Regions from separate parts of the Actinomadura sediminis genome, predicted to be linked through region 1. Evidence: riboswitches for the same ligand, from Rfam matches in the RefSeq annotation. Region 1 holds a riboswitch; the other holds the start of a gene.
The links. Region 1 has a riboswitch for glycine ahead of gcvP (aminomethyl-transferring glycine dehydrogenase). Riboswitches for the same ligand answer to the same signal wherever they lie in the genome.
Positions count from the first base shown of each region.

Region 1 (15,378 bases):
GATCCGTCGACGCGGACGCGGGCGACGCTGGGCGGGATGATCGGCAACAACGCGTGCGGGTCGCGGGCGCTGGGCTACGGCCGCACCAGCGACAACGTCCTGGGACTCGACGTCGTGACGGGGACCGGCGAGCGGCTGCGGATCGGCGACGTGCCGGGCGGCGCGGCGGCCGCGGACCTGGAGAGCCCGCTGCTGGAGCGGCTGCGGTCCCTCACCGCCGACCGCCTGGCGCTGATCCGGACGGAGTTCGGGCGGTTCGGGCGGCAGGTGTCGGCGTACTCGCTGGAGCATCTGCTGCCGGAGCGGCGCTTCGACGTGGCGCGCGCCCTGGTCGGCAGCGAGGGCACCCTCGCGCTGACCCTGGCGGCGCGGCTGCGGATGGTGCGCGAACCGGAGCACCGGCTGCTGGTCGTGCTGGGGTACGGGTCGATGGCCGAGGCCGCCGACGCCGTCCCGGGGATCCTGCCGCACGGGCCGGTCGCCTGCGAGGGCCTGGACTCGCGGATCACGGGCGTGGTGGCGGAACGGCGGGGGCCCGGCGCCGTGCCCGGGCTGCCGAAGGGCTCGGGGTGGCTGCTGGTGGAACTCGCCGGGCCGGACGCGGGCGCGCTGCGGGACACGGCGGCGCGGGTCGTCGCCGACGCGGCCTGCACCGGCTCGATGCTCGTCGACGACATGGCGCTGGCGGACGCGCTGTGGCGGATCCGCGAGGACGGCTCGGGCCTCGTCGCCCGCACCCCGGACGGGGAGCAGGCGCACGCGGGCTGGGAGGACGCGGCCGTCCCGCCGGAGCGGCTGGGCGTCTACCTGCGGGAGTTCGAGGCGCTGCTCGGCGAGCACGGGCTGACGGGCGTCCCGTACGGGCACTTCGGCGACGGCTGCGTGCACGTGCGCATCGACTTCCCGCTCGGCCGCGCCGGCGGCACCCGGGTGTTCCGCGACTTCCTGCACGACGCCGCCGCGCTGGCGGCCCGGCACGGCGGCACGATGTCCGGGGAGCACGGCGACGGGCGGGCGCGCGGCGAGCTGCTCCCCCACATGTACTCCGGCGAGGCCCTGGCGCTGTGCGCGGACGTCAAGGACCTGTTCGACCCGGACGGCGTCCTCAACCCGGGCATCATCGTGCGCCCCGCGCCGGTCGACGCCGACCTGCGGGCGGCGCGGGTGCCGCGGGCGACCCGCCGGGACCTGCCGCTCGGCCTGGCCTACCGCGACGACCGCGGCGACCTGTCGCGGGCCGTCCACCGCTGCACCGGCATCGGCAAGTGCCGGGCGGACAACACGGGTGCGGGTGGCGTGATGTGCCCGTCCTATGTCGCGACCCGGGAGGAGAAGGACTCGACGCGGGGGCGCGCGCGGGTCCTGCAAGAAGTGGTGTCCGGGAAGCTGGGGCCGGACGGGTGGCGCTCGGAGGCCCTGCACGAGGTTCTGGACCTGTGCCTGTCCTGCAAGGGATGCGCGTCCGACTGCCCGACCGGGATCGACATGGCCTCCTACAAGGCCGAGGCCCTGTACCAGCGGTACCGCCGCAGGATCCGCCCGCGCGCGCACTACGCGCTGGGGTGGCTGCCCCGGTGGACGCGCCTGGCCGCGCGCGCCCCCGCGACGATCCGTCCCGCGAACGCCGCGATGCGGTCGAAGGCGCTGCGGCCCCTGGTGGCGTGGGCCGCCGGGATCGACCGGCGCCGGACGCTGCCGGAGCTCGCGCCGGTGACGTTCCGCCGCTGGTTCTCCTCGCACGTGTCGCCCGAGGGCCGCCACGGCGACGTCGTCCTGTTCGTGGACACCTTCACCGACGCGTTCGCGCCCGACGTCGGGAAGGCGACCGTGCGGGTGCTGGAGGACGCCGGGTACCGCGTCACCGTGACCGGGCGGCCCGTGTGCTGCGGCATCACGTGGATCTCCACCGGGCAGCTCGACGGCGCCCGCGCGCAGGCGCGCCGCACCGTCCGGGCGCTGCTGCCGCACGTCCGGCGCGGCGCGAGGGTCGTCGGGATGGAGCCGTCCTGCACGGGCGTGCTCCGCGCGGACGCCGAGGAGCTGCTCGAGGGGGTGGACGCGGCGGCCGCGCGGGAGGTGGCCGCCGCGACCCGCACGCTCGCCGAGCTGCTGGCCGAGACCGGCGACTGGACGCCGCCGGACCTGTCGGGCGTGTCCGGGGTCGCGCAGCCGCACTGCCACCACCACGCCGTCATGGGCTGGCGGCCGGACGCGGCGCTGCTGCGGGACGCGGGCGCCGACGTGCGCGGGATCGGCGGCTGCTGCGGGCTCGCCGGGAACTTCGGCGTCGAGAAGGGCCACCACGACGTGTCCGTCGCGGTCGCCGGGCACCGGCTGCTGCCCGCCGTCCGCGACGCCGCCGACGGCGACGTCGTCCTCGCCGACGGGTTCAGCTGCCGCACCCAGCTCGATTTCCTCGCCGGCCGGACGGGCGAGCACCTCGCGCAGCTCCTCGCCCGCCACCTGCCCCGGGAGCCGGGGGACGCGGGCGCTCCGGAGGGCGTCGGGTGAGAGCGGCCGTCAGCGGGGCGCCTCGCCCAGCGTGCGGGAGAGGGTGAGCGCGGCGGTGTGGACGGCCGGGGCGACCGCGGCGAGCCGCATCCCGGTGGACCAGCCCGACACCGACAGGGCGCCGATCGCCTCGCCGTCCGCGCCGAGGACGGGGCTGGCGGCGCACACGATCCCGTTGCCGGACTCCTCGCGGTCGTAGGCGACGCCCTCCGCGCGGATGCGCTCGAGCTCGCGGGCGAGCAGGCCGGGCGCGGCGACGCTGCGGCCGGTGGCGCGGACCAGCCCGGCGTCCACGACGGTCTGCACCACCTCCGGCGGGGAGAACGCCAGGATCGCCTTGCCGACGCCGGTGACGTGCGCGGGGAGCCGGCCGCCGACCTTCGACGGCATCGGCGGGCCGCCCGGGGAGCCGAGGATCTCCACGTAGACGACCTCGGCGCCCTCCAGGACCGCGAGGTGGACGGTCTGCCGGGTCGCCTCCCGCAGGTCCGACATGTACGGGACGGCGGCGTCGCGCAGCACCCGCTGGCGCGGCACCCGCTGCCCGATCTCGAACAGCCGCAGCCCGAGCCGGACCCGGGGGCCCTGGCGTTCGAGGAGGCCGGCCTCGACGAGGTCGAGGGCGATGCGGTGCGCCGTCGACTTGGGCAGGCCGCTGCGGCGGGCGAGCTCCGCCGCGCCGAGGCCGTCGTCGTCCGCGCGGAACGCGGTCAGCACCGCGACGACGCGCCGGAGAAAACTGTCATCGGACGGCATCACCCCACTTTAGGAGAAGCGTCCCACCGTGCGGGACGCCCGCGTTGCCGCACCGCCGTCCCCGCGGGCAGGCTCGGAACCGCCATAACGACGAAAGGACGGCCATGGACCCCGGTTCGGTGGAGAAGGCCGCGGGCGCGCTGCTGGACGCGTACGCCACCGGCACCCCCATCTCCCCCCTGACGCAGGAGTACCCCGACATGTCCATCGCCGACGCCTACGCCGTCCAGGCGGTGCAGGTGAAGACGTGGACGGACGCGGGGGCGCGCGTCAAGGGCCACAAGGTCGGGCTGACCTCGGCGGCGATGCAGCGGCAGCTCGGCGTGAACTACCCCGACTCCGGCGTCCTGCTGGACTCGATGTTCCTCCCGGAGAACGACGCCATCGAGCGCAGCCGGTTCCTGCAGCCGCGCGTGGAGCCGGAGGTCGCGTTCGTCCTCGGGCGTCCCCTGGCCGGTCCCGGGGTGACCGCGGCGGACGCCGTCGGCGCCGTCGAGTACGTGCTGCCCGCGCTGGAGGTCATCGACTCCCGCATCGCGGACTGGAAGATCAAGCTGCCGGACACGATCGCCGACAACGCGTCCAGCGGCGGCGTCGTGCTCGGGACCCGGCCCGTCCGGCTGGACGGTCTCGACCTCGCGCTGATGGGCTGCCTGCTGCACCGCAACGGGAACCTGATCGACACGGGCGCGGGCGGCGCCGTGCTGGGCTCGCCGATCAACGCGCTGGTGTGGCTGGCGAACGTGCTCGGCGAGAGCGGCGGGTCGCTCGAGCCGGGGCACGTGGTGCTGCCCGGCTCGATCACCGCGATGGTCCCGGTCGCGCCGGGCGACACCATGACCGCCACGTTCGCCGGAGTGGGTTCCGTCACCGCCCGGTTCGGAGGGCCCGATGACCGGACGTGAGGAGCGCGGCGACCGGGGTCCGGTCGCCGCGGAGCCCGGGGGCCTGGGGAATCGTCTCCCCACAGGAGAGGAGAGAACGTGAGCAAGCTCAGCGCCGCGATCGTCGGGCCGGGCAACATCGGCACCGACCTGCTCGTCAAGCTGCTGCGCAGCGACCTGATCGAGGTCCACTCGATGATCGGGGTGGACCCGGGGTCCGACGGCCTGGAGCGCGCCCGCAAGATGGGCGTCCCGGCGTCGGCGGAGGGCGTGGACTGGCTGCTGAAGCAGCCGACGCTCCCCGACCTGGTCTTCGAGGCGACGTCCGCCAAGGCGCACCTGGCGAACGCGCCGCGCTACGAAGAGGCCGGGATCACCGCGATCGACCTGACGCCTGCCGCGACGGGCCCGTACGTGTGCCCGCCGGTGAACCTGGACTCGCTGGCGGACGTCCCGAACCTCAACATGATCACGTGCGGCGGGCAGGCGACGATCCCGATCGTGCACGCGGTGTCGTCCGTCGTCCCGGTGCCGTACGCGGAGATCGTCGCGTCGATCGCGTCCCGCTCGGCCGGGCCGGGGACGCGCGCGAACATCGACGAGTTCACGGTGACGACGGCCGGTGCGATCGAGCGGGTCGGCGGCGCCGAGCGCGGCAAGGCGATCATCATCCTGAACCCGGTCGACCCGCCGATGATCATGCGGGACACGGTGTTCTGCGCCATCCCCGCGGACGCCGACACCGACGCGATCGCGGCGTCCGTCGAGAAGATGGTCGCGCACGTCGCCGAGTACGTGCCCGGCTACACGCTGCGGGCCGAACCGCAGTTCGACGAGCCCCGCGACATCTGGAACGGGATGGCCCGCGTGGCGGTGTTCCTGGAGGTCAAGGGCAACGGCGACTACCTGCCGCCCTGGGCCGGCAACCTCGACATCATGACGGCGGCCGCCGCCCGGGTCGGCGAGCAGCTCGCGCGCAGGAAGGTGGCATCATGACGACTCCGCAGGCCCCGGCCGAAACGCCGCAGAAGATCCGGATCACCGACTCGACGCTGCGGGACGGCAGCCACGCGATGGCGCACCGCTTCACCGAGGAGCAGGTCCGCGGCGTCGTCCACGCGCTGGACGGCGCGGGCGTCGAGGTCATCGAGGTGACGCACGGCGACGGGCTCGGCGGGTCGTCGTTCAACTACGGCTTCTCGCTCGAGGACGACATCAAGCTCGTCTCGGCCGCCGTGGACGAGGCCGTCCGGGCGAAGATCGCGGTGCTGATGCTGCCGGGCCTCGGCACCGTCGAGGACCTGCGCAAGGCGCACGGGGCGGGCGCGTCGGTCGCCCGCATCGCCACGCACTGCACCGAGGCGGACGTGTCGCTGCAGCACTTCGCCGCCGCCCGCGACCTCGGCATGGAGACCGTCGGGTTCCTGATGCTGTCGCACCGGGTCGGCCCGGACGAGCTGGCGAAGCAGGCCCGCGTCATGGTGGACGGCGGCGCCCAGTGCGTGTACGTCGTCGACTCGGCGGGCGCGCTCGTCCTCGGCGACGCGCAGGAACGGATCAGCGCGCTCGTCAAGGAGATCGGGCACGAGGCGCAGGTCGGTTTCCACGGCCACCAGAACCTGTCGCTGGGCGTCGCGAACTCGGTGCTGGCGCAGCAGAACGGTGCGCTGCAGATCGACGGCGCCCTGTGCGCGCTCGGCGCGGGCGCGGGCAACTCCCCCACCGAGGTGCTGGTCCCGACGTTCGAGCGGCTCGGCGTCCCGACGGGCGTGGACGTGCAGGGCGTGATGGCCGCCGCCGACGACGTCGTCAAGCCGTTCCTGCACCGGCTGCCGTTCGCCGACCGGGGCGCGATCACGCAGGGGTACGCGGGCGTGTACTCGAGCTTCCTCCTGCACGCGGAGCGGGCCGCGGAGCGCTACGATGTGCCCGCGCACGAGATCCTGCAGCGGGTCGGCGAGGCCGGCTACGTCGGCGGCCAGGAGGACATGATCATCGACGTGGCGCTCCAGCTCGCCGCCGAGCGCGAGAAGGCGTCCGCCTGACCCCGGGCACGACGGCGGAGAGGGGCGGGGAGCGCGGCTCCCCGCCCCTCCGCGCGTGCGCGGCGCGTCAGCGGTCGGCGGGGCCGGCGGTGTCGGCGGCCAGGCGGAGGCGCTCGGCGAAGCTCTCCCGCAGCAGCGGGCCCCACGGGTAGCCGGACGGGACGTCCAGGGCGCGGCCGAGCACCTCGCGGGCCTCCCCGGGACGGCTCTCGCGCGGGTCGCCCGCGTGGCGGGCGGCGAGCAGCGCGTACATGTGGTCGAGCGCGCCGAACGCCTCCCCGGCGAGCGCCGGGAGCGTCCCGTCGGTGACGGCCTGCTCCACGACGGGCTCCCACCACAGGTCGGCGGGGTCGGCGTCCTCGTCGTCGCCGCCGAAGTCGCGGCGGAGCCGGGCCCGCACCTGCGCGGCCGTCCCCGGATCGGCGAGGCCGCGGCGCCACACCTCGCGGGCCTCGGCGTCGCGGCCGCGCAGCGGCAGGGTGCGGGCGAGCAGCTCGGTGGCGAGCGGCCCGGCCTCGGGGTCGGCGGGCTCTCCCTGGCCGCCGAGGGCGGCGCCGAACGCGGCGACGGCCTGGTCGAGGCACGCGATGCCGAGGGTGACGGCGAGGCGGGCGTGCGCGTACGGGGCGGCGGCCCGGTCGATCAGCTTCAGGCCCGCGGTCAGGACGCGCTGCGCGCGGACGGGGTCGCCGCGTTCGAGATGCCGCTGCGCGAGGTCGTGCGCGGCGGGCGGCCCGTGCTCGGGATCGCCGGTGGCCAGCACGGCCTCCCAGTGGCCGCGGGCGGCGTCGAAGTCGCCGGCGTCGTCGGCGAGCCGGGCGAGGGCGAGGTGCGCGGGCGGCAGGTAGGCGGGGTTGCCGAAGTCGACGACGACGCGCCAGGCGGGCGCGGCGAGGTCGTGCTCCCCGGCCCGCTCGTAGGTGAGGGCCAGGTGGTAGGCGGCGCGCGGGCCGTACTCGGGGTCGCCGGTGGCGATGGCGGCCCGGTCCGCCTCCCGGGCGCGCTCGGTGTCCCCGGCGTCGTCGAGGACGGCCGCGAGCCCGAGCGCGGCCCGCGCCCGGTGCGGGGTGTCGCCGAGGGCGAGCACCTCGTCGAACAGGGCCGCGGCGCGGGCGGACTCGCCGCGCTCGGCGAGGTCGCGGGCCTCCTCGAGCAGCCGGGCCGGGTCCGGCGCACGCTCGTCGGGATCGGTGGCCGCGGGTACGGGATCCGGGGACTCGCTCATCGGTCTTCTTCTGCCCTCTGGGGGTCGGGGTCGGCACCGAGCCTAGCGATCCGGCGGCGCTTCGTCCCGTGGCGACACCCGTCACCTTTTGCGGCGACTTCGGGCGTGTTCGCCCGATGCCGGGCCCGCGGCGGCGCCTGCCGGAGCAGTCGCCGCCGCGGGTCCCGGACGGGCGGAACGGTCAGTCCTCGAACTCCTCGGGCGGCGGGCAGGAGCACACGAGGTTGCGGTCGCCGTACGCCTGGTCGATGCGGCGGACGGGCGGCCAGTACTTGCCCTCGCGCAGCGCCGGCAGCGGGTACGCGGCCTCTTCCCGGGTGTACGGGTGCTTCCAGCCGTCGGCGATGAGCTGCGCGGCGGTGTGCGGGGCGTTCTTCAGCGGGTTGTCCTCGCGGTCGTAGCCGCCGTCGGCGACCCGCTGGATCTCCCGCCGGATCTCGATCATCGCGTCGCAGAACCGGTCGAGCTCGGCGAGGTCCTCGCTCTCGGTCGGCTCGATCATCAGGGTGCCGGCGACCGGGAACGACAGGGTCGGGGCGTGGAAGCCGTAGTCGATGAGCCGCTTGGCGACGTCCTCGGCGGTGACCCCGGTCTCCTTGGTGATCTTGCGGAGGTCGGCGATGCACTCGTGCGCGACGAGGCCGTTCCGTCCCGTGTAGAGGATCGGGTAGTGCGGGGCGAGGCGCGCGGCGAGGTAGTTCGCGGCGATGATCGCGCCCTCGGTGGCAGCGCGCAGCCCGTCCGGGCCCATCATCGCGATGTACGCCCACGAGATCGGCAGGATGCCCGCCGAGCCCCACGGCGCCGCCGAGATCGGGCCGACGCCCGTGCCGGACGGGCCGGCCTCCGGGCGCAGCGGATGGTTCGGCAGGAACGGCGCGAGGTGCTCGCGGACGCCGATCGGGCCGACGCCCGGCCCGCCGCCGCCGTGCGGGATGCAGAACGTCTTGTGCAGGTTGAGGTGCGAGACGTCCGAGCCGAACTCGCCGGGGCGGGCGAGCCCGACGAGGGCGTTGAGGTTGGCGCCGTCCACGTACACCTGGCCGCCCGCCGCGTGCACGGCCTCGCACACCTCGGTGATCGTCTCCTCGAACACGCCGTGCGTGGACGGGTACGTCACCATGATCGCGGCGAGCCGGTCGCCGTGCCGGCCGATCTTGGCGTGCAGGTCGTCCAGGGCCACGTTGCCGCCCTCGTCGCACTTGACGACGACGACGCGCATCCCGGCCATGACGGCGCTCGCGGCGTTGGTGCCGTGCGCGGACGACGGGATCAGGCAGACGTCGCGGTGCTCCTCGCCGCGCGACGCGTGGTAGCCGCGGATGGCGAGCAGCCCGGCCAGCTCGCCCTGCGACCCGGCGTTCGGCTGCACCGACACCTTCGCGTACCCGGTGATCTCGGCGAGGTTCGCCTCCAGCTCCCCGATCAGCTCGACGTAGCCGGCGGCCTGGTCGACGGGGGCGAACGGGTGGACGTTCGCGAACTCCGGCCAGGTGATCGGCTCCATCTCGGCGGTCGCGTTGAGCTTCATCGTGCAGGAGCCGAGCGGGATCATCGACCGGTCGAGGGCGATGTCCTTGTCCTGGAGGCGGCGCAGGTAGCGCAGCATCGCGGTCTCGGAGCGGTGCGCGTGGAAGACCGGGTGCGTCAGGTAGGGGCTCTCGCGGCGCAGGTCGGCGGGGATCGCGCCGGCGACCTCGCCGGCGTCCCCGGCGGGGACCCCGAACGCCTCGAGGACGGCGGTGACGTGCTCGGGCAGCGTCGTCTCGTCGCAGGCGACGCCGACCCGGTCGGGACCGTCCTGCCGCAGGTTGACGCCGCGCTCGCGGGCCGCGGCGACGACCTCGGCGGCACGGCCTGGGACGCGGGCGAGGACCGTGTCGAAGAACGCGCCGTGCACGACCTCGACGCCGCCGCGGCGGAGACCGTCGGCGATCTCGGCGGCCCGGCGGTGCGCGCGCTGCGCGATCGCGGCGAGCCCCTCGGGACCGTGGTAGACGGCGTACATGCTCGCCATCACGGCGAGCAGGACCTGCGCGGTGCAGATGTTGCTGGTGGCCTTCTCGCGGCGGATGTGCTGCTCGCGGGTCTGCAGGGCGAGCCGGTAGGCGGGCGCCCCGTCGACGTCGACGGACACGCCGACGAGCCGTCCCGGCAGCTGCCGCCGCAGGTCGTCGCCGACCGACATGTACCCGGCGTGCGGGCCGCCGAAGCCGTACGGGACGCCGAACCGCTGCGCGGACCCGACGGCGATGTCGGCGCCCGACTCCCCCGGCGGGCGCAGCAGCGTCAGCGCGAGCAGGTCGGCGGCCACGACGACCGTCGCGCCCCGCTCGTGCGCCTGCGCGGACAGCGGCGCCAGGTCGCGGACGGCGCCGGACGCGCCCGGGTACTGCAGCAGCACGCCGAAGAAGTCGCCGTCGGGCAGCCCGCCGGACACGTCGGCGACCACGACCTCGATCCCGAGCGGGACGGCCCGGGTGCGGACGACCTCGATCGTCTGCGGCAGCGCGTCGGCGTCCACGAGGAACCGGCCGGGCTCCTTGCGCCGGGACGCCCGGTGCGCGAGCGCCATCGCCTCGGCGGCGGCGGTGCCCTCGTCCAGCATGGACGCGTTCGCGACCGGCAGCCCGGTCAGGTCGGCGACGGCGGTCTGGAAGTTCAGCAGCGCCTCCAGGCGCCCCTGCGAGATCTCCGGCTGGTACGGGGTGTACGCGGTGTACCAGCCGGGGTTCTCCAGGACGTTCCGCATGATCACGCCCGGCGTGATCGTCCCGTGGTAGCCGAGGCCGATCATGGAGGTGAGGACGGTGTTGCGGGCGGCCAGCTCGCGGAGCCGGTCGAGCGCGGCGGTCTCGCTCAGCGCGGGCGGCAGGTCGAGCGGGCGGGCGGTGCGGATCGCGGCGGGGACCGCCTCGTCGATCAGCGCCTTCGCGCCCGAGTAGCCGATGGCGGCCAGCATCCGGTCGCGGTCGGCCGCGGACGGCCCGATGTGCCGGTCGGCGAACGCGGCGCGGGGATGCTGCGGCGCGGCCACGGGGGCGAAGAACTGGGCGGTCATGGAGGAGCCTCCTGGCAGCTGCGGTCGCTCAGGTCCACCGCCGGCGCGCGGGCCGACGGCCGGTCTCCCCCTCTGTCATCGGCACCTGAGAGCTTCACCCGCGCACGGGGTTTCCCCTTCGGTGAGCCGCCGTTCCCGATCCGCCGGGATCGACGCCTGCTTTCCAGAGGTGCCTCGCCCGAGCGGTCCTTTTGCCTGAGAGGTTCCGGGGAGGTTGCCCCTTCGGCGCCCCACGCCGGCTGCGTGAGGTCTCTCCCGCACAGGGTCGACGGCCTGTCCGGGACAAACCCTACCCAACCGCGGCGCCCGGCGATCGTCCCGGCCCCGTAACGGGACGTTCACCGCCGTGACCTCGGCGACGGCGCCGTACCGGCGAGTACCCCGGACAGTACGATATGACCGTCCCGCCGGGGACGCGACGGGACGGACGACGAGGGGCGACGGGTGGACGGAGCGACGGCCGGACGGGGGTCCGCCGCTCGACCGGGCGCGGCCCGTTCTGGGACGCTGATCACGATGACGGACGGCCGGGACGGCGACGGGTGACGCAGACGCAGGATGGCGCGGTGCGCCCGAGGCGAGGCGCCTCCGCGGGCGTGCCCGTCGACGAGCCCGCGCAGCCGGACCGCATCCGCCGCCCGTCCGACGCCATCCGGTTCGGGGTGTCCTGCGCCGGGCTCGCCGTGGTGATGCTGCTGGTGTCGTTCGCGCAGCAGACCACGCACGGCATCCAGACCGACATCGCCGAGGGCACCGCCCACGCGCCCGAGCTCCTGCTGGCGCTGGCCACCCTGGCGTCGAGCTTCGGCGTGCTGGCCGTGCCCATCGCGTTCGCCGTCGAGCGGCTGTTCCACAAGGACGGCATGCGGGTCGCCATCGCGCTGCTCGCCGCGATGATCGCGTTCGCCGTCACGATCACCCTGGACGACCTGGTGGTGCAGGCCGCGCCCGGCGGCGTGCTGGACTCGCTGATCTGGGGCGGCACCGACACGGCCCCGGTGCACACCGACATCGCGCCCGTGATCGCGTTCGTCAGCGTGGTCGGGATGGCCGGGCGGACCCGCTGGCAGACCGCCACCTGGTCCATGATCGGACTGGCCGCGCTGACCGGCCTGACCGCCGCCTACGCCTCGGTGTCGGCGCTCGCGGCGACGTACTTCCTGGGCCGCGCGATCGGGCACGGCACCCTGTACGCGGTCGGCACCCCGAACCCGCGACCGACGGGCATGACGGTGGTGACGGCGCTGGAGCGGCTGGGGCTGTGCCCGCGGCGGGCGGCGCGGCTCGACGATCCCGCGGACGGCGGCGAGGACGCGCGCCGCTACGGCGTCGTGCTGTCCCCGGCGTCCGCCGAGGGGGACGCGGTCCCGCTGCCGCCCGGCGGCGCGCACGGCGCCTGGCATCTGGAGCTGCGGGTCCTGGACCGCGACCAGCAGACCGCCGGGCTGCCGTACCGGCTGTGGCGGATGCTGCGGCTGCGCCGCAGCACGGCCGGGCGGACGCTGCGGTCGCTGCGCCGGTCGCTGGAGCAGGAGTCGCTCACCGCGTACGCCGCCGCGGCGGCGGGCGCCCGGACCCCGCGGCTGGTCGGGACGCTCGAGGTGGGGACGCAGGCGGCGCTGCTGGCGTACGAGCACGTGCCGGGGCGGCGGCTGCGGGACGTCCCCGCCGAGGAGATCACCGACGAGCTGCTCACGGACGTGTGGCGGCAGTTCGGGAGGCTCCAGAAGGGCCGGCTGGCGCACCGCAGGCTGGAGGAGGACGCGGTCCTGGTCGGCGACGACGGCGCCGCCCACCTGGTCGACCTGTGGTCCGGGGAGATCGCGGCCGGTGACCTGGCGCTGCGGCTGGACCTGGCGCAGCTGCTCACCACCCTGGCGCTGCGGGCCGGGCCGGAGCGCGCCGTGCGGACGGCGGTGCCGGTGCTCGGCGAGGAGGCGCTGGCGGCGGCGGTGCCGATGCTGCAGCGGGTGGCGCTGTCGCGGGCGACGCGGCAGGCGGTGCGGCGGGACCGGGACCTGCTGCCCCGCATCCGGGACGAGATCGTCCGGCTGAAGCCCGAGTCGGAGGCCGCGCCCGTCCGGCTGGAGCGGTTCCGGCCGCGGACGATCTTCAGCGTGGTGGCGCTGTCGATCGCCGCGTACATCGTCATCCCCCAGCTCGGCAGCATCGACCTGATGCAGCTGGTCGCGCGGGCGTCCTGGTGGTGGGCGGGCGTGGCGCTGGGCGCGGCGGCGCTGACCTACCTGGCGGCGGCGTTCATGCTGATGGGCTTCGTCCCCGAGCGGCTCCCGCTGTGGCGGACGGTGCTGGTGCAGGTGGCGGCGTCGTTCGTGAAGCTGGTGGCGCCGGCGGCGGTCGGCGGCGTCGCGGTCAACACCCGTTACCTGCAGCGCTCGGGCGTCCGGCCGGGCCCGGCGGTGGCGAGCGTCGGCGCGTCCCAGCTCGTCGGGCTCGTGGTGCACGTCCTGCTGCTGGTGCTGTTCGGCTTCCTGACCGGTTCGACGAGCACCGCGACGAAGGACCTGGCGCCGTCCCGCACGGTCGTGATCGCGGTGCTGCTGCTGGGGCTGGTCACGGGGCTGGCGCTGACGATCCCGCGGGTACGGCGGGTGGTCACCACCCGGCTGCGGAGCATGTTCTCGGGCGTGGGGCCGCGGCTGGTGGACGTCCTGCAGTCGCCGCGCAAGCTCTTCACCGGGCTGGGCGGCACGCTTCTGCTGACGGTGGGTTTCGTGCTCTGCCTGGACGCGTCGATCCGCGCGTTCGGCGGTTCGCTGCCGTGGACGGCGGTGGTGGTGGTGTTCCTGACGGCCAACGCGGTGGGCTCGGCGGTCCCGACGCCCGGCGGTCTCGGCGCCGTGGAGGGGGCGCTGACGCTGGCGCTGACGATCTCGGGGCTGGCGGCGGAGACCGCGGCGTCGGCGGTGCTGCTCTACCGCCTGCTGACGCTGTGGCTGCCGGTGCTGCCCGGCTGGGCGGCGTTCGCCTACCTCCAGCGCAAAGAGGCGCTCTAGCCGGTGCGGCGGGCGCGCCGCCGGTCGGCGAGCTCGTCGTGCGGGTGGCCGCCGCGGTCGTCCGAGGCGGCCCGTTCGGCGGGCAGTTCGGCGAGACTGCCCTCGACCTCCTGCCACACCCGTCCCAGCGCGATGCCGAACACGCCCTGGCCGCCCTGCAGGAGGTCGACGACCTCGTCGGGCGAGGTGCACTCGTAGACGCTGACGCCGTCGCTCATGAGCGTGATCTGCGCGAGGTCCTCGACGCCGCGGTCGCGCAGGTGGGTCACGGCGGTGCGGATCTGCTGCAGCGACACGCCCGTGTCGAGGAGCCGCTTCACGACCTTGAGGACCAGGATGTCGCGGAAGCTGTACAGCCGCTGGCTGCCGGATCCGTGCGCCGACCGGACGCTGGGCTCGACGAGCTTGGTGCGGGCCCAGTAGTCCAGTTGCCGGTAGGTGATGCCCGCCGCCGAGCACGCCGTCGGGCCGCGGTAGCCGACGTCCTCCGGCGGAGCCGACACCCGCGTGTCGAAGAGCAGGCCCTGCTCTCCGGCACGCCGGGACGCGACGTGCCTGTCGGGGGTGGCCTTGCCCTCGCCGCTGCTCACCGCCACGCGGACCTCCGGCTTCTATCATCCCGTGCCGGTCCGTCAAGGGGGTTTGACGAATTACACCACGGGTGTTCCACCAGCACGGTAGGTGCCGGTCAGGGTGTGGTCAACGTTCGCCGTCGGCGCGTCGCATGCCCGGATGAACCGGCTTCACGTGGGCAAACCGCGCACCCTTCGTCGCCACTGCGGTCCTACCCTTCCGGACGCCCCCCGGAAACCGCCACTTCCCAGGGCGATGCACGACCAATGACGTCAGATCTCGAATATACCTCGTGGAGTGACATTCCCCACGGGCGCCCCTGTCCCAGGCGTACCTACCCCGCTCCCGCGCGGCAAACGACCCCGCGTCTTTCAAGATCGTTAAGCGTGTTCGTGAAGCCCGGGTCAGCATCGGGCCCCGGGCCCGCGCGAGGACGCGCCGGCGAGCGGAGCCGGGCGGGCTCGACGGCGGCGGCCGGGCTCAGCCGGCGCGGCCGAAGTCCTCGGGGGTGATGGTGTCGAGGAACTCCCGGAACTTCTCGACCTCGTCCTCCTGCTCGTCCGGGATGGCGACGCCGGCCTCCTCGAGGATGTCCTCGCTGGCGAAGATGGTGGCGCCGGTGCGCAGGGCGAGCGCGATGGAGTCGGACGGGCGGGCGCTGACCTCGACGCCGTTGGAGAACACCAGGTCGGCGAAGAAGATCCCCTCGCGGAGCGCGGTGATGTTCACGGTGCTCAGCTGGACGCTCAGCGCGTCGAGGACGTCGCGGAAGAGGTCGTGGGTGAGGGGGCGCGCGGGCAGCACGCCCTGCTGGGCGAAGGCGATCGCCGTGGCCTCGACGGCCCCGATCCAGATGGGCAGGTAGCGCTCGCCCTCCGTCTCCTTCAACAGGACGATCGGCTGATTGGAGGGCATCTCGACCCGGACGCCGACGACCTCCATCTGCTTCACTGCGGCTCCCTGCTCGTTCGCTGTCTCGATCGTCCGCGTGCGGCCGGACCGATTCCACCCGAGCCCGAAACCCCGAGCCCTGTAGCCAACGTACACCCACGTTCGGACGGAACGCCGCGCCCCGGGGGCGGCAAAATCCTGCCGGGCGGCGGTGATCAGTGGTCGAGGCTTTCCCGGAGGCTCGCCGACAGCAGCGCGGCGTGCAGCTTCACCGACAGCGCGGCGATCTCGCGGGCGGTCTCGGCGGCCTGCTCGTGGGCGTCCGGGCTGCGGCGGCGCAACTGGGGCGCGACGGTCTGCTCGATGAGCCCGGCCTGGCGGTCGGCGGCGGCCTTGACGGCCCGCAGATGCCGCA
Region 1 is NZ_JBHTJA010000077.1:14,107-29,484, forward strand. Features, by position in the region: gene ACFQ11_RS27755 (FAD-binding and (Fe-S)-binding domain-containing protein) at 1-2,511, shown strand, start outside; gene ACFQ11_RS27760 (IclR family transcriptional regulator) at 2,521-3,267, opposite strand; gene ACFQ11_RS27765 (2-keto-4-pentenoate hydratase) at 3,372-4,172, shown strand; gene ACFQ11_RS27770 (acetaldehyde dehydrogenase (acetylating)) at 4,251-5,147, shown strand; gene dmpG (4-hydroxy-2-oxovalerate aldolase) at 5,144-6,196, shown strand; gene ACFQ11_RS27780 (tetratricopeptide repeat protein) at 6,264-7,421, opposite strand; gene gcvP (aminomethyl-transferring glycine dehydrogenase) at 7,603-10,482, opposite strand; glycine riboswitch at 10,545-10,655, opposite strand; glycine riboswitch at 10,656-10,750, opposite strand; gene ACFQ11_RS27790 (lysylphosphatidylglycerol synthase domain-containing protein) at 11,049-13,499, shown strand; gene ACFQ11_RS27795 (MerR family transcriptional regulator) at 13,496-14,095, opposite strand; gene ACFQ11_RS27800 (bifunctional nuclease family protein) at 14,553-15,023, opposite strand; gene ftsR (transcriptional regulator FtsR) at 15,179-15,378, opposite strand, start outside.

Region 2 (15,378 bases), on a different contig from region 1:
CAGGCCCTGCGCGCCCACCGGCGGCTGCGCACGCCCGCCTGGCGCCGCGCGATGGCCGCGCGGCGGGTCGCCGACGCGCGCGTCTTCGCCGAGATCGACCGGCTTCGGCGCGGTGCGGCCGACGAGGACGACCACGTGCTCGCGACCCTCGTGCACGGCCGGAACGAGGAGGGGTCGGGGCTCGGCGACGTGGAGGTCCGCGACCAGGCGATCAACCTGATCGCCGCCGGGTACGACACCACGTCCGCCGCCATGGCGTGGGCCGTCCACGCGCTGATGACCGAGGACGGCGTGTGGGAGCGCGCGGCCGCCGAGGTCGCGGCGGCCGGCCCTCCGACGGCCGAGGCGCTGCGGCGGATGCCCTACCTCGACGGCGTCGTCCACGAGACGCTGCGGCTCCGCCCGCCCGGCCCGGTCAGCGCCCGCAAGGTCGCCGCCGACTTCGAGTTCGCCGGTCACCGCGTCCGCGCGGGCTCGATGGTGATCTACAGCCCGTACGTCACGCACCGGCTGCCGGAGGTGTGGCCCGAACCGCTCGCGTTCCGCCCCGAACGCTGGACGGACGGCCCGCGGCCGGGGCCGCACGAGTTCGTCCCGTTCGGCGGCGGCCCCCACCGCTGCATCGGCTCCGCCATGGCGACCACCGAGCTGACCGTGATGCTCGCGCGGCTGCTCGCCCGCGCGACGCTGCGGCCGGACCGGCGGGACCCGCGCCCCACCGGCCTGACCGCGATGCGCCCCCGCGGCGGGCTCCCGGCGACCGTCACCTCGCTGGCCCCCCGGGAGCCCGCCGCGGTCTGAGGGGTCAGGGCGCGGCGGTGCCGGCGGACGCCGGTTCCCGCCCGGCCGCGCCGTCCGCCCGGTCGGCGCCGGTGCCGCCGCCGCTGTCGCCGCCGGTGCCGCCGCCGTGGTGGTCGTCCAGCATCGTCGCCTCGTCGAACGGGTCGTCGCCCGCGAGGACGCGGCGGGCCTTGTCCCGGTCGAACTCGCGGGTCCAGATGCCGATGACGACGGTCGCGACGGCGTTGCCCGCGAAGTTGGTGAGGGCGCGGGCCTCCGACATGAAGCGGTCGATGCCGACGATGAAGCCGACGCCGTCCACGAGCTCGGGCCTGTGCGACTGGAGGCCGCCGGCGAGGGTGGCGAGCCCGGCGCCGGTGACGCCCGCGGCGCCCTTCGAGGCGATGATCATGAAGAGCAGGAGCGGGATCTGCTCGCCGACCGACAGCGGCTGGTCCTGCGCGGACGCGATGAACAGCGTCGCCATGGTCAGGTAGATGGCGGTGCCGTCGAGGTTGAACGAGTAGCCGGTCGGGACGGTGATGCCGACGACCGGGCGGCTGATCCCGAGGTGCTCCATCTTCGCGATGAGGCGGGGCAGCGCCGACTCCGAGGAGGACGTCGACAGGATCAGCAGGAACTCGCGGGCGAGGTAGCGCAGCAGCGCGAACACGTTGATCCGGGCGACCAGCCACAGCACCGCCCCGAGGATCACGAAGACGAACACCACGCAGGTGATGTAGAAGCCGACCATGATGACGGCGAGGCTGCGCAGCGCGTCCCAGCCGCTGGAGCCGACGACCGCGGCGATCGCGCCGAACGCGCCGACCGGCGCCGCCCACATGATCATCGCGAGCACGCGGAAGACCAGCTTCTGGAGGTGCTCGACGCCCCGCAGGATCGGGGCGCCCGCCGGGCCGAGCCGCTGCAGCGCGAAACCGACCAGGAGGGCGACCAGGAGCGTCTGCAGCACCTCGCCCGTGGTCAGCGCCGACACGAGCGTGTCGGGGATGACGCCGAGCAGGAAGTCGGCGGTGCCCTCGCCGCCCTCGGCCTGCTCGTGCGCCGACGACACGCTCGACGGGTCGAGGCGCATGTTCTCGCCCGGGTGCAGCATGTTGCCGACGACCAGGCCGATCGTCAGCGCGAACGTCGACATCAGCAGGAAGTAGCCGAGGGTGATGACGCCGACCTTGCCGACGCTGGCCGCGCGGGCGACCGAGCCGACGCCGAGCACGATCGTGCAGAAGATGACCGGCGCGATCATCATCTTGATCAGTTTGACGAAGGCCTCGCCGATCGGCTTCAGTTCGAGCGCGAATTCCGGCGCGGCGATCCCGACGGCCACGCCGGCGATCACGGCCGCGATGACCGCGAGATACAGGTAGTGCATGCGGTCCCCGCGCTCGCGGCCCGCTGGGGTGGGGGTGGCGGTCAACGTTCCGTCTCCTCTGCTCGTCCGGCGGGCCCACTATGCGCGCGGCCTGTGACCCCAGTCACTTTTGTGTACATTTCGTTCACGTGTCGGAGACCGGAGGTCTGCGGAAGGTGAAGGCGCTGGCCGCGGCGTCGTTCGGGCGCTGGAGCCTGGCGCGGCGGCTGCTCGTGCTGCAGGCCGTCGTCGTCGGCCTGCTCGTCGTCGGCACCGCCCTGGCCGGACTGGACGCGCGGCGCGCCGCGCACGACCGCGCGGAGCAGACCGTCACGGCGGTGGCGGAGAGCATCGCCGACTCCCCGGGCCTGCGCGCCGCGCTCCAACGGCCGGACCCGACGTCCGTCCTCCAGCCCTACACGGAGCTGATCAGGCACGACACCGGGATCGACTTCATCACGATCATGACGCCGGACGGCGTCCGCCACACCCACCCGGACCCCGCGCGGATCGGCGGCCGGTTCGTCGGCAACACCGGCCCCGCGCTCGCCGGCCGGACGTTCAGCGAGACCTACACCGGCACCCTCGGCCCGTCCGTCCGGACGGTCGCGCCCGTGTTCGGCGACGCCGCGCCCGGCGAACGGGGCCGCGTGGTGGCGCTGGTCGCGGCGGGCATCACCGTCCGGGAGATCGCCGCGGAGTTCGAGGAGCGGGTCGTGTCGCTCGGCCTGGTGGCGGCCGCGGTGCTGGGCGCCGGGATCGCCGGGAGCTGGCTGATCTCGGCGCGGCTGCGCCGCCAGACGCGCGGCGCCGCGCCCCGCGAGCTGCGCGAGATGTTCGACTACTACGAGGCGATCCTGCACGCCGTCCGGGAGGGGCTGCTGCTGACCGACCGGGCCGGACGGGTCGTCCTGTGCAACGACGCGGCCCGCGACCTGCTCGGGCTGCCGCCGCCCGGCGACGTGCGCGGCCGTCCCGCCGCCGGTCTCGGGCTGCCGGACGCGCTGGCCGCGGCGCTCGTGTCGCCCGGACCCCGCTCGGACGAGATCCACGTGGGGGACACGCGCGTCCTGGTCGTGAACACCTCGCCCGTCCGCTCCGGGGACCGGGCGAGGGGGCGCGCGTACATGGGGAACGTCGTGACGCTGCGGGACCACACCGAGCTGCAGGGGCTGGCCGGCGAGCTGGACAGCGTGCGCGGATTCGCCGAGTCGCTGCGGTCGCAGGCGCACGAAGCCGCGAACCGCCTGCATACAGTGGTGTCGCTGGTCGAACTCGGCCGTCCGGAGCAGGCCGTGGAGTTCGCGACGTCGGAGCTGGCGGCGGCGCAGCGGCTCACCGACCGGGTCGTCGGCGCGGTGCGCGAACCGGTGCTGGCGGCGCTGCTGCTCGGCAAGTCGGCCGAGGCCGCCGAACGCGGCGTCGAGCTCGAACTCGGCGGCGGGTCGGCGCTGGACGGCGCGGCGGGCGGCGTCGAGCCGCGCGACCTCGTCACGATCCTCGGCAACCTGATCGACAACGCGGTGGACGCGGCGATCGCCGGGGCCGGCCGGCGGCGGCCCCGGGTGACGGTCACCGTGCGGGCCGAGCCGGACGCGCTCGTGCTGACGGTCGCCGACAGCGGCCCGGGCGTCGACCCGGCGGCAGTCCCGGACATGTTCCGGCGCGGCTGGACGACGAAGGGCACCGGCGGACGGGACGCCGGCGACGACGCGGTCGGGCACGGTCTCGGGCTCGCGCTGGTCGGGCAGGCGGTGCGCCGGAACGGCGGGAGCATCGAAGTGGGCGCCGGGAGTGCCGAAGCGGGCGCGGAGCGGGACGGCGCGGAGGGCGGGGCGGAGTTCACCGTCCGGCTGCCGGTCGGCGAACGGACGGAGGAGACGGTGCGATGAGCGGCACGCCGATCCGGGTGCTGGTGGTGGAGGACGAGCGCGTCGCGGCGGAGGCGCACCGCGTCTACGTGGAGCGGGTGCCGGGGTTCGCGGTGGCCGGCGTGGTCCACTCGGGCGCGGACGCGCTGCGGTTCTGCCGCCGCGAGCCCGTCGACGTCGTCCTGCTGGACTTCTACCTGCCCGACACGCACGGGCTCACCGTGTGCCGGGCGCTGCGGGCCGAGGGCCGCGACGTGGACGTCATCGCCGTCACGTCCGCGCGGGACCTGACCGTCATCCGGTCGGCGGTGTCGTCCGGGATCGTCCAGTACCTGCTGAAACCGTTCACGTTCGCGTCGCTGCGGGAGCGGCTCGAACGGTACGCGCGGTTCCGCGACCAGACGGCGCGGGACGGGCAGGTCGCGGGACAGGCCGACGTGGACGGGATGCTCGCCGCGCTCCGCACCCCGGGGCGGCCGGCGCTGCCGAAGGGGATGAGCGGCGACACGCTGGAGCGGGTCAGCGCGGCGCTGAGCGGGGCGGCGGACGGGCTGTCGGCCGCGGCCGTCGCCGATCTGACCGGGGTCTCCCGCGTCACCGCGCGCCGCTACCTGGAGTACCTCGCCGACAACGGGCTGGCCGCGCGCCGCCCCCACTACGGGCAGGTCGGACGCCCCGAGGTGCGCTTCTACCCGGAGCGCGCTCAGGCCGCCGGGTAGAACGGGCGCGACTCGGGGTACCACTGGGACGAAGGTTCGTCAGTGCAACGACATCGGGGGAGTTGTCGTGGGTGACGTGAACGACAAGACCGAGCGCAGGACCCAGGGCGAGACGGCCCGCGACGCCGCGGCCGAGGGCGAGGAGCGGGCGCCCGCGCGGGACGCCGCGCAGCACCGCAAGGGCGCGGCGCCGAAGCCGGGCGACGCCGCGCGCAAGATGCGCGCGATGTTCAAGGGATAGGCGGGCTCGCCGGGCGGGCTCGGTGAAGGCGTTCTCGTGGCGGGGCCGGTGGGGTGCCACCGGCCCCTTCGCATGCCGGGGCAAAGCGTCGTTGACTTGATCTTTGTCCATTTTGGCGGTTTTTCTGGGCCGTGGCGAGCATCACCCTGGCGTTACCGATGCATTGGGGGGACGTCGTGAGTCAGGACGACGGGCGCACGGGCCAGGGCGCGACCGGGACCATGCACAAGCCGCCGCAGCAGCAGTCGCGACGGTCCGACTCGGGTGGCAGCGAGCTGGTCACGCAGGGCGGCAAGACGGCGATCGCCGACGTGGTGGTCGCGAAGATCGCGTCGATGGCCGCCCGGCAGGTCGGCGGCGTCTACGCGATGGGCGCCGGGATGAGCCGCGCGCTCGGCTCGATGCGGGAACGGATGCCCGGCATGTCCGGCGACACCACGCAGGGCGTGCAGGTGCAGGTCGGGGAACGGCAGGCCGCCGTGGACATCGACGTCGTCGTCGAGTACGGCGTCTCCATCCCGGACCTGGGGAACGCGATCCGCCGGAACGTCAGTAACGAGATCGAGCACATGTGCGGCCTGGAGGTCGTCGAGGTCAACATCTCCGTCGACGATGTGCACCTCGAGGACGAGGACGAGGACAAGGACCGGCAGCCCGAGGAGCCGCGGGTCCGATGATCACGTGGACGAACGCGCCGGAGCGGCCCCGCGCCGCACCGGCGGTGCAGGCCGCCGCGGCGGCCGCGCCGGTCGAGCCGTCGCCGGCCGAGGTCCTCGCCGAGCGGATCGCCGAACGGGTGCTGACCTGCGACGACGTCACGGCGCTGACGGCCGGGCCGCACGGCCGCGTCGCGACCTACCGGCGGGGCGCGCCGTTCGCGGGCGTCGCCGTCCGCGCCGGCACGGTCGAGGTCGGGATCGTCGCCCGGTACGGCCGCCCGCTGCCGTCGGTCGCCGAGGACGTCCGCGGGCTCGTCCGTCCGCTGTGCGAGGGGCGCGCGGTCGACGTGCTGATCGGGGACCTGGCCGAAGGCTGAGGGGGAGATCCGGATGGACATGAGACTGCTGTGGCCGCTGGTCGGCCTGGCGTTCGGCATCGCGCTCGGGTTCGCGGGCGCGTTCGGCGGCTTCGGCGCGTTCTTCATCGTGCTGCTGCTGGGCGCGTTCGGCTTCCTGATCGGCCGCGCCATCGAGGGCGAGCTGGACATCCGGCAGCTCTTCTCGATGAACGCCGGGAAGCGGCCGCGATGACCGCGCCGCCGGACGCCGGGGAGGACGCCCGGGAGGACGCCCGGGAGGACGCGCCGTCCGGTGAACGGGGCGAGACGCGGATCAGCGACCGGGCCGTCGCGCGGATCGTAGCCCGCGCCGCCGGCGAGGTCGAGGAGTCCGGCGGGCTCGGCCGCTCGCTGCTCGGGGTGTCCGTCCCCGGGCGCCGCGCCGCCCGCACCGAGGTCCGCGTGGACGGCGACATCGTCACCGCGCGGGTCGCGCTGTCGGTGACGTACCCGATGCCGGTGCGCGAGACGGCCCGCCGCGTCCGCGACAACGTGCGCGAACGGGTCGAGGCGCTGACCGGGCTGACGGTCCGGCAGGTGGACGTGGACGTCGCGGAGCTGGACCAGCCGCCCGCGCGCGAGAGGACGGTCCGATGACGACGCACGCGGGGCACGTCCGTCCGGCCCGTACCGGGCACGCGGATCGGGCCGCCCGGGCCCGCAAGGCCGACCGCGCCGCCCGGCACGCGTTCCGGTCACGGCGGGTCCGGATGGCGACGCTCGCCGCGGTCCTGCTGACCGCCGCCGCCGTCCTCACCGCCATCGAGGTGATCACCGGCCTGCTCGACCGGCCCTGGCACCTGGTCCCGTACGAGCGGGTCTCGGACGCGGCCTGGAACGACCCGAAGGTCCTCGGCATCACCGCCGCGCTCGCCGCGCTCGGCCTGATCTTCCTGCTCGCGGGCCTGCTGCCGGGCCGCACCCGCATGGTCCCGCTGCAGGGCGACGACCCGAACGTGGTGATGGGCGTGAACCGGCGCGGGCTGAAGCGCGCGGCGGCCGCCGCGGCCGAGGACGCCCCGGGCGTCTCGCGCGTCCGCAAGGTGAAGCTGCGCCGCCGCAAGGTGCAGGTCCGCGCCGAGACCCCCGTGCACGACCCCGAGGGCCTCGGGCAGGGCGTCGCGACGGCCGTCCAGGAGCGGCTGGACCGGCTCCGGCCGTTCCCGCCCCGCGCGGTCAAGGTCCGGCTCAGAGCCGAAGGAGACTGATGGACCGGCATCCCGCCCGCGCGAACCGCACCGGCCTCATCCTGCTGGGCGTCGTCCTGCTCGCCGCCGGCGGGGCGGGCCTCGCCCGCGGCGCGGGCCTGTTCGGCGACGAGACGACGCGGGTGCTCTCCCCGGACGTCCGGCGGTTCGCCGAGGACAACGCGTGGTTCTGGCCCGCGATCGCGGCCGCGGCCGTCGTCCTCGCGCTTCTCGGAGTGCTGTGGCTGATCGGCCAGGTCCGCACCCGCCGCGTCCCCGAACTCGCGATGGAGCCCGACCCGGACGGCGGGAGGACGAGCCTGTCCGCGAAGGCCGTCACCGGGGCCCTGGAGCGGGAGATCGAGCGGTATCCGGGCGTCCGCCGGGTCCGCGCCCGCCTGCTCGGCTCGTCCCGTGACCCCGAGCTGCGCCTCAACGTCACCTACGGGCACCGCGCCGACGCCGCCGACCTGCGCCGCCGCATCCAGGAGGAGGGCGTCCCGCGCCTGTGCGCCGCCCTCGAACGCGACACAGTCCCGACGGTCGTCCGCCTGCGCCTGGTGGCGAAGGACGAACCCACGACCGTTGTCTGAACGCGTTGTCTGAACGCGTCGTCCGAAGGCTTGACGGCGCTTTGGAACGCCGTTGGGACGACGGTGTCGGATACGCGACTAATGTCCGAATAGAGAACTTGACGTCGAGAGCAGAAGGAGGCGCGCTTGTCCCACCACCCACGCACGGGCGGCTCCGCAGAGGGGCTCTTCGACGTATGGAGGGAACACACGGATCACGGCATGGGCCCCTTCCACTGAGCGGCCCGCCGGCCCGGGGGTTGCGGCACTTCCCATTTCCACCGCGGCTCCCGGGCCTTTCCGTGTGTCGTCACGAGTCCGCGGCTTCGCCGGAGGCGACCCTCCGATCGCGGCGCGCGAGGAACTCCGCGACCGCGCGGACGATCACGGTGTTGGTCGAGACAGCGTCGGCCGCCGCGATCTCGACCAGCCTGGCGTCGAGTTCGCCGGGGAGGTCGACGCCGCGAGTGACCATGCCGGGACGCTGCCGAGCGGGCTGCACGCTCCGTCAGCATTCGATGACGTTGACGGCGAGGCCGCCGCGGGACGTCTCCTTGTACTTGTCGAGCATGTCGCGGCCGGTGTCGCGCATCGTCTTGATCGCCTTGTCGAGGGTGACGAAGTGGCGGCCGTCGCCGCGCAGCGCGATGCGGGCCGCGCTGATGGCCTTGATGGCGCCGACCGCGTTGCGCTCGATGCACGGCACCTGGACGAGCCCGCCCACCGGGTCGCACGTGAGGCCGAGGTTGTGCTCGATGCCGATCTCGGCCGCGTTCTCCACCTGCTCGGGCGTCCCGCCGAGGACCTCGGTGAGCCCGGCGGCGGCCATCGAGCAGGCCGAACCGACCTCGCCCTGGCAGCCCACCTCCGCGCCGGAGATGGACGCGTTCTGCTTGAACAGCACGCCCATCGCCCCGGCGGCCAGCATGAACCGGACGACCCCGTCGTCGTCCCGGCCGGGGACGAACCGGTCGTAGTAGTGCAGGACGGCCGGGATGATGCCCGCGGCCCCGTTCGTCGGGGCGGTGACGATCCGGCCGCCCGCCGCGTTCTCCTCGTTCACGGCGAGGGCGAACAGCGTCACCCAGTCCATCGCGTGCAGGGGATCGGCGGGCTTCTCCGCCATGAGCTGCCGGTGGAGCTGCGGTGCGCGGCGGCGGACCTTCAGCCCGCCGGGGAGCAGCCCCTCGCGGCCGCAGCCCCGCTCGACGCACGCGCGCATGACGTCCCACAGCTCGAGGAGCCGCGCGCGGATCTCGGCGGTCGAACGGCCGAACGCGCGCTCGTTCTCCAGCATGAGGCCCGACACCGACAGGCCCGTCTCCGCGCAGCGCTCCAGCAGCTCGGCGGCCGTGTCGAAACGGTGCGGCAGGACCGTGTCGTCCGGCTTGATGCGGTCGGCGCCGGTGGCGTTCTCGTCCACGATGAACCCGCCGCCGACCGAGTAGTACACCTTCGCGCGCAGCTCGTTCCCCGCGTCGTCGAACGCGGCGAACCGCATCCCGTTCGGGTGCCCGGGCAGCGACTCCTTCCGCTCGAACACCAGGTGCTCCCCGACCTCGAACGGGACGTCGCGGTCGCCGAACAGCCGGAGCGTCCCGCGGGCGCGGACGTCCGCGACGCGCTCGTCGGCGGTGTCGACGTCCACGGTCTCGGGCTTGTCCCCCTGCAAGCCGAGGATCACGGCCTTGTCGCTGCCGTGCCCCTTGCCCGTGAGGCCCAGCGACCCGTACAGGACGGCCCGCACGGACGCGGTCTTCTCCAGCAGCCCGTCCCGGTCCAGGCCCCGGGCGAACCGGTGCGCGGCCGCCATCGGGCCGCCGGTGTGCGAGGAGGAGGGGCCGATGCCGATCTTGAACAGGTCGAAAACGCTGATGGCCATGGATGCCCCCCGCGTTCCCCGCCGGGCCGCGCGGGCCCGGCGGGGAACGGCGATCTAGAGGTTCGGATACAGCGGGTGCCGGTCCGCGAGGGTCTTCACCCGCGCGGCCAGCGCGTCCCGGTCGAACGACGGCTGCAGCGCCAGCGCGATCACGTCGGCGACCTCGGCGAAGTCCTCCGTCGTGAACCCGCGCGTGGCCAGCGCCGGGGTGCCGATCCGCAGCCCGGACGTCACCATCGGCGGGCGCGGGTCGTTCGGGACCGCGTTCCGGTTGACGGTGATCCCGATGTCGTGCAGCCGGTCCTCGGCGTCCCGCCCGGTCAGCTCCGAGTCCACGAGGTCGACCAGGACCAGGTGGACGTCCGTGCCGCCGGTCAGCACCTTCACACCGGCCTTCGCCGAGTCCTCGGCGAGGAGGCGCTCGGCGAGGATCTTCGCGCCCTCGACGGTGCGCGACTGCCGCGCGCGGAACTCGTCCGAACCGGCGATCTTCAGCGCCACCGCCTTCGCGGCGATCACGTGCTCCAGCGGCCCGCCCTGCATGCCGGGGAACACCGCCGAGTTGATCTTCTTGCCGTACTCCTCGCGGGACAGGATCAGCCCGCCGCGCGGCCCGCCCAGCGTCTTGTGCGTCGTCGTCGTGACGATGTCCGCGTGCGGGACGGGCGAGGGGTGCAGGCCCGCCGCGACGAGGCCCGCGAAGTGCGCCATGTCGACCATGAGCAGGGCCCCGACGGAGTCGGCGATCTCCCGGAACGCCGCGAAGTCGAGCTGCCGCGGGTACGCCGACCAGCCCGCCACGATCATCTTCGGCCGGTGCTCGGCGGCCAGCGAGGCCACCTCGTCCATGTCGACCCGGCCGTCGTCCGCGCGCACGTGGTAGGGCACCACGTTCAGCACCTTGCCGGAGTAGTTCAGCCGCATCCCGTGGGTGAGGTGCCCGCCGTGCGCGAGGTCCAGCCCGAGGATCGTGTCGCCGTGCTGAAGCAGCGCGAAGTACACGGCCGTGTTGGCCTGCGCGCCGCTGTGCGGCTGGACGTTCGCGTGCTCGGCGCCGAACAGCTCCGTGGCGCGGTCGATCGCGAGCTGCTCGGTGACGTCCACGTACTCGCAGCCGCCGTAGTACCGGCGCCCCGGGTAGCCCTCGGCGTACTTGTTGGTGAGGACCGACCCCTGCGCCTCCAGCACCGACGTCGGCGCGAAGTTCTCCGACGCGATCATCTCCAGCGTCGACTGCTGGCGCCGCAGCTCGGCGCCGACGGCCTCGGCGACCTGCGGGTCGGCCTCGGCCAGCGAAGCGTAGAGCGACACCGTCACGCCTCCTCGACGAGCTTGTCGTAGGCGGCCGAGTCCAGCAGGTCGCCCGGCTCCTCGGAGATGCGCACCTTGAAGATCCAGCCCTCCCCGTACGGGTCGTCGTTGATCACGCTCGGCTCGTCCACCACGCTCGTGTTGATCGCCGTGATCTCGCCGCTGACCGGGGAGTACAGGTCGCTGACCGACTTGGTCGACTCCACCTCGCCGCAGGGCTCGCCCGCCTCGACGGTGTCGCCCTCGGACGGCTGCAGCTCGAGGTAGACGATCTCACCGAGGGCCTCGGCGGCGTGGGCCGTGATCCCGACCGTGACGATGCCGTCCTCGGGCGCCTGCCCGGCGCTGTCGAGGCCGGCCACCCACTCGTGCTCCTCGCTGTAGCGGAGCTGCTCCGGAACGCTCACGTTGTTGCTCTCTCTTTCAAGGACGCTTGTAGAACGGCAGGGCGACCACGTCGACCGGTTCGGTCCGGCCGCGGACGTCCACGGCCAGATCGGACTCCTCGACACCGGTGTCGAGGTACGCCATGGCGATCGGCTTGCCCAGTGTGGGCGACGGCGCGCCGCTCGTCACGACGCCGCACGGAGCGCCGTCGGACGTGACGACCGCATACCCCTTGCGGGGCGCGCGACGCCCCCGCGCCACCAGTCCCACGAGCCTACGGCCCGCGGGGGTCTGCGCCTGCGCCGCCAGGGCGTTCTTCCCGACGAAATCGACGGGCTTGTCCAGTTTGACGACACGGCCCAGCCCGGCTTCGAACGGGGTGGTCTCGGCCGTCAGCTCGTTGCCGTACAGCGGCATCCCCGCCTCCAGCCGGAGGCTGTCGCGCGCCGCGAGGCCGCACGGGACGACGCCGTCCACGGCCGCCAGCTCCCGCCACAGCCGCTCGGCGTCGCCCGCGTCGACGAACAGCTCGAAGCCGTCCTCGCCCGTGTAGCCGGTGCGGGCGACGAGCGCGTCGACGCCCGCCACCTCGGCCGCCAGCACGGCGTAGTACCTGAGGTCGTCCAGCGGCGCGCCGGTGAAGCGCTCGAGGATCCCCTGCGCGCGCGGGCCCTGGAGCGCGACGAGCGCGTACGCGGCGGACCGGTCCTCGACGGCCGCGTCGAACCCGCGCGCCCGCTCGACGAGCGCGTCGTGGACGACGTCCGCGTTCGCGGCGTTCGCGACGACCATCCACGTCTCGTCCGCGAGCCGGTACACGATCAGATCGTCGAGGACGCCGCCGTCGGGCGCGCAGATCATCGTGTAGCGGGCCTTGCCGACCTTCATCGGCGACAGGTTCCCGACGAGCGCGTGGTCGAGGGCCTCCCCGGCGCCCGGCCCGGCGAGGAAGATCTCCCCCATGTGGGACAGGTCGAACAGCCCGGCGCCGGTGCGGACGGCGCGGTGCTCGGCCGTCTCGCCGGCGTAGCGCAGCGGCATCATGTACCCGGCGAAGTCGACGAGGTGCGCGCCGAGGTCCGTGTGGACGTCGTGCAGCGGCGTTCTCTTCGCGTTGGGATCGGCGGACATCGGTTCGGCTCCTTCGTCACGGGCGCGACGTGGTCCATCGTCCCACTCGCGCACCGGGCGTCTCGGTGCCTCCCCCTCTGTCATCGGCGCCTGAGAGTTTCACCCGCGGCCGGACGTCCGAGCGGACGCCGCGCGCCGCGGGCTTTCACCTTCGGCGGGGGACCGGGGTCCCCGCTTTCCAGAGGTCGCCTGGCCCGTGCGGTCCATGGGCCTGAGAGGTTCCGGGGAGGATTTGCTCCTTCGGCGTCCCGGGCCGGCTGCCGGGGACTCTCCCGCACGGGATGAACGGCTTTCGCGTCAGGCTAGCAGCGGCGTCGCCGCCTCGACCAGCCCCGGGGCCGGCCGGCGGGCGGGTCGGTGGAGAACTTCCTCGCGCACGCCCCCATCGCCTTCCCGACCCGCGCTGTCCGCTCCCAGGGGCGGATTCCCGGGGCATCCGGACGGCCCGCCGCATGACGTACGCTGAGTTGGTTCCTGGAGATCACCCCGCCGGGCGGGGGTGCGGACGACCGGAGGGCGTGACGCATGGGCTGGCTGGCCGGCGTACTGATCCTTTTCTTCGGCCTGATGGCGTCCATCGCCCTGCACGAACTGGGACACTTCTCCTTCGCCAAGCTGTTCAAGGTGCGCACCACCCAGTTCATGGTCGGTTTCGGCCCCACGCTGTGGTCCCGGCGCAAGGGCGAGACCGAGTACGGCATCAAGTGGATCCCGCTCGGCGGCTACATCCGGATGATCGGGATGCTCCCGCCCCGCAAGGGCGACAAGCCCGGCCAGATCCGGCAGATCAGCACCGGCCCGTGGCAGGGACTGATCGAGTCGGCGCGCGGCGCGGCCCTGGAGGAGGTCCGGCCCGGCGACGAGGACCGCGTCTTCTACGTCAAGCCCTGGTGGCAGAAGCTGCTGATCATGTTCGGCGGGCCCGCGATGAACCTGCTGCTCGCGGTGGTGTTCTTCGGGATCCTGATCATGGGCCTCGGCACGTACGTGAGCAAGCCCGTCATCCATCAGGTCTCCGACTGCATCATCCCGACGAGCCAGGCCGCGGAGGTCGACACCTGCCCCGCCGACGCCACGCCCACCCCGGCGCGGCAGGCCGGGCTGCAGGCCGGCGACCGCGTGGTCTCCTTCGGCGGCACTCGCATCGAGGACTACGAGCAGCTCCAGCTGCTGATCCGCGACTCGGCGAACAAGACCGTCCCGGTGATGATCGAGCGCGACGGCGAGAGCATGCGGCTGGACGTCCCGATCACGCAGAACCGGTTGCAGAGCCTGGACGACCCGGACAAGGTCGTCACCGTCGGCTTCCTCGGCATCACCCCCGTCCGCGAGCTCGAACGGCAGGGGCCCGGGGCCGTCGCCGAGCACATGACCGACCTCACCGGCCGGACCGTCGAGGCGCTGCTCCACATGCCGCAGAAGATGGTCGGCGTGTGGGAGGCGGCGTTCGGCGGCGAGGAACGCGACCCGAACGGGCCGGTCGGCGTCGTCGGCGTCAGCCGGTTCGGCGGCGAGGTCGCCGCGTCCGACGCGCTCACCGGGCAGGAGAAGGTCTCCTACTTCGTCATGCTGCTCGGTTCGCTGAACCTCGCGGTCGGGCTGTTCAACCTCGTCCCGCTGCTCCCGCTGGACGGCGGCCACATCGCCGGCGCCCTGCTGGAGGCGGTCAAGAAGTTCTTCGCGAAGATCTTCCGCAGGCCCGACCCCGGCTACGTGGACATCGCCAAGGCGCTGCCCGTCACGTACGCGATGGCGATCGTGCTGATCGTCATGGGCGGCCTGCTGATCTACGCCGACCTGGTGAACCCGATCCGGCTCATGTGACGCCGCCGCCCGGCCCGTCCGGTTCGACGTCCGGGAGCACGCCGGTCGCGAGGAACGTCTCCAGCGCCGCCATGTACGGCGCGATGTCGAGCCCCTGCGTGCGCAGCCACGCGTCCGAACCGTACGTCCCCGTGTAGCGCTCGCCGCCGTCGCAGATCAGCGTCACCACGCTGCCGCGCTCCCCCCGCGCCCGCATCTCCGCGATCAGCCGCACCACGCCCCACATGTTCGTGCCCGTCGAACCGCCCACGCTCCGGCCGCCGACCGCGCTCGTCCACCGCATCGCCGCGATCGACGCCGCGTCCGGCACCCGGATCATCCGGTCGATCACCGTCGGCAGGAAGGACGGCTCGACGCGCGGGCGCCCGATGCCCTCGATGCGCGAACCGGACGCCGTCCGTCCGGGGTCCTGGTCCTGGAACGAGCCGAAGAACGCCGACCCCTCCGGATCGACCACCGCGAGCCGCGTCTGGAACCGCCGGTACCGGACGTAGCGGCCGATCGTCGCGGACGTCCCGCCCGTCCCGGCGCCCACCACCACCCAGGACGGCTCGGGGAACCGCTCCAGCCGCAGCTGCTCGAAGATCGACTCGGCGATGTTGTTGTTGCCGCGCCAGTCCGTCGCCCGCTCGGCGAACGTGAACTGGTCCATGAAGTGGCCGCCGCACTCGGCCGCGAGCCGCCGCGACTCGTCGTAGATCGCGCCCGGCTCGTCCACCAGATGGCAGCGGCCGCCGTGGAACTCGATCAGCGAGATCTTCTCCGGGCTCGTCGACGCCGGCATCACCGCGACGAACGGCAGCCCCAGCAGCCGCGCGAAGTACGCCTCCGACACCGCCGTCGACCCGCTGGACGCCTCGATGATCGTCGTGTCGCGGGTGATCCACCCGTTCGCCAGCCCGTACAGGAACAGCGACCGCGCGAGCCGGTGCTTCAGCGACCCGGTCGGATGCACCGACTCGTCCTTCATGTACAGGTCGATGCCCCATTCGGGCGGCAGCGGGAACACGTGCAGGTGCGTGTCCGCGCTGCGGTTCGCGTCCG
Region 2 is NZ_JBHTJA010000015.1:87,525-102,902, forward strand. Features, by position in the region: gene ACFQ11_RS11275 (cytochrome P450) at 1-801, shown strand, start outside; gene ACFQ11_RS11280 (cation:dicarboxylate symporter family transporter) at 806-2,218, opposite strand; gene ACFQ11_RS11285 (sensor histidine kinase) at 2,302-4,044, shown strand; gene ACFQ11_RS11290 (response regulator) at 4,041-4,742, shown strand; gene ACFQ11_RS11295 (hypothetical protein) at 4,819-4,983, shown strand; gene ACFQ11_RS11300 (Asp23/Gls24 family envelope stress response protein) at 5,160-5,660, shown strand; gene ACFQ11_RS11305 (hypothetical protein) at 5,657-6,019, shown strand; gene ACFQ11_RS11310 (hypothetical protein) at 6,033-6,233, shown strand; gene ACFQ11_RS11315 (Asp23/Gls24 family envelope stress response protein) at 6,230-6,637, shown strand; gene ACFQ11_RS11320 (DUF6286 domain-containing protein) at 6,634-7,248, shown strand; gene amaP (alkaline shock response membrane anchor protein AmaP) at 7,248-7,820, shown strand; gene ACFQ11_RS11330 (hypothetical protein) at 8,110-8,274, opposite strand; gene ACFQ11_RS11335 (L-serine ammonia-lyase) at 8,308-9,681, opposite strand; gene ACFQ11_RS11340 (serine hydroxymethyltransferase) at 9,736-10,998, opposite strand; gene gcvH (glycine cleavage system protein GcvH) at 10,995-11,399, opposite strand; gene gcvT (glycine cleavage system aminomethyltransferase GcvT) at 11,416-12,510, opposite strand; glycine riboswitch at 12,585-12,695, opposite strand; glycine riboswitch at 12,700-12,795, opposite strand; gene ACFQ11_RS11355 (M50 family metallopeptidase) at 13,036-14,334, shown strand; gene cds1 (L-cysteine desulfhydrase Cds1) at 14,327-15,378, opposite strand, start outside.
Region 2: linked by a shared signal. The riboswitch ahead of gcvT (glycine cleavage system aminomethyltransferase GcvT) and the one ahead of gcvP (aminomethyl-transferring glycine dehydrogenase) in region 1 are both predicted to bind glycine.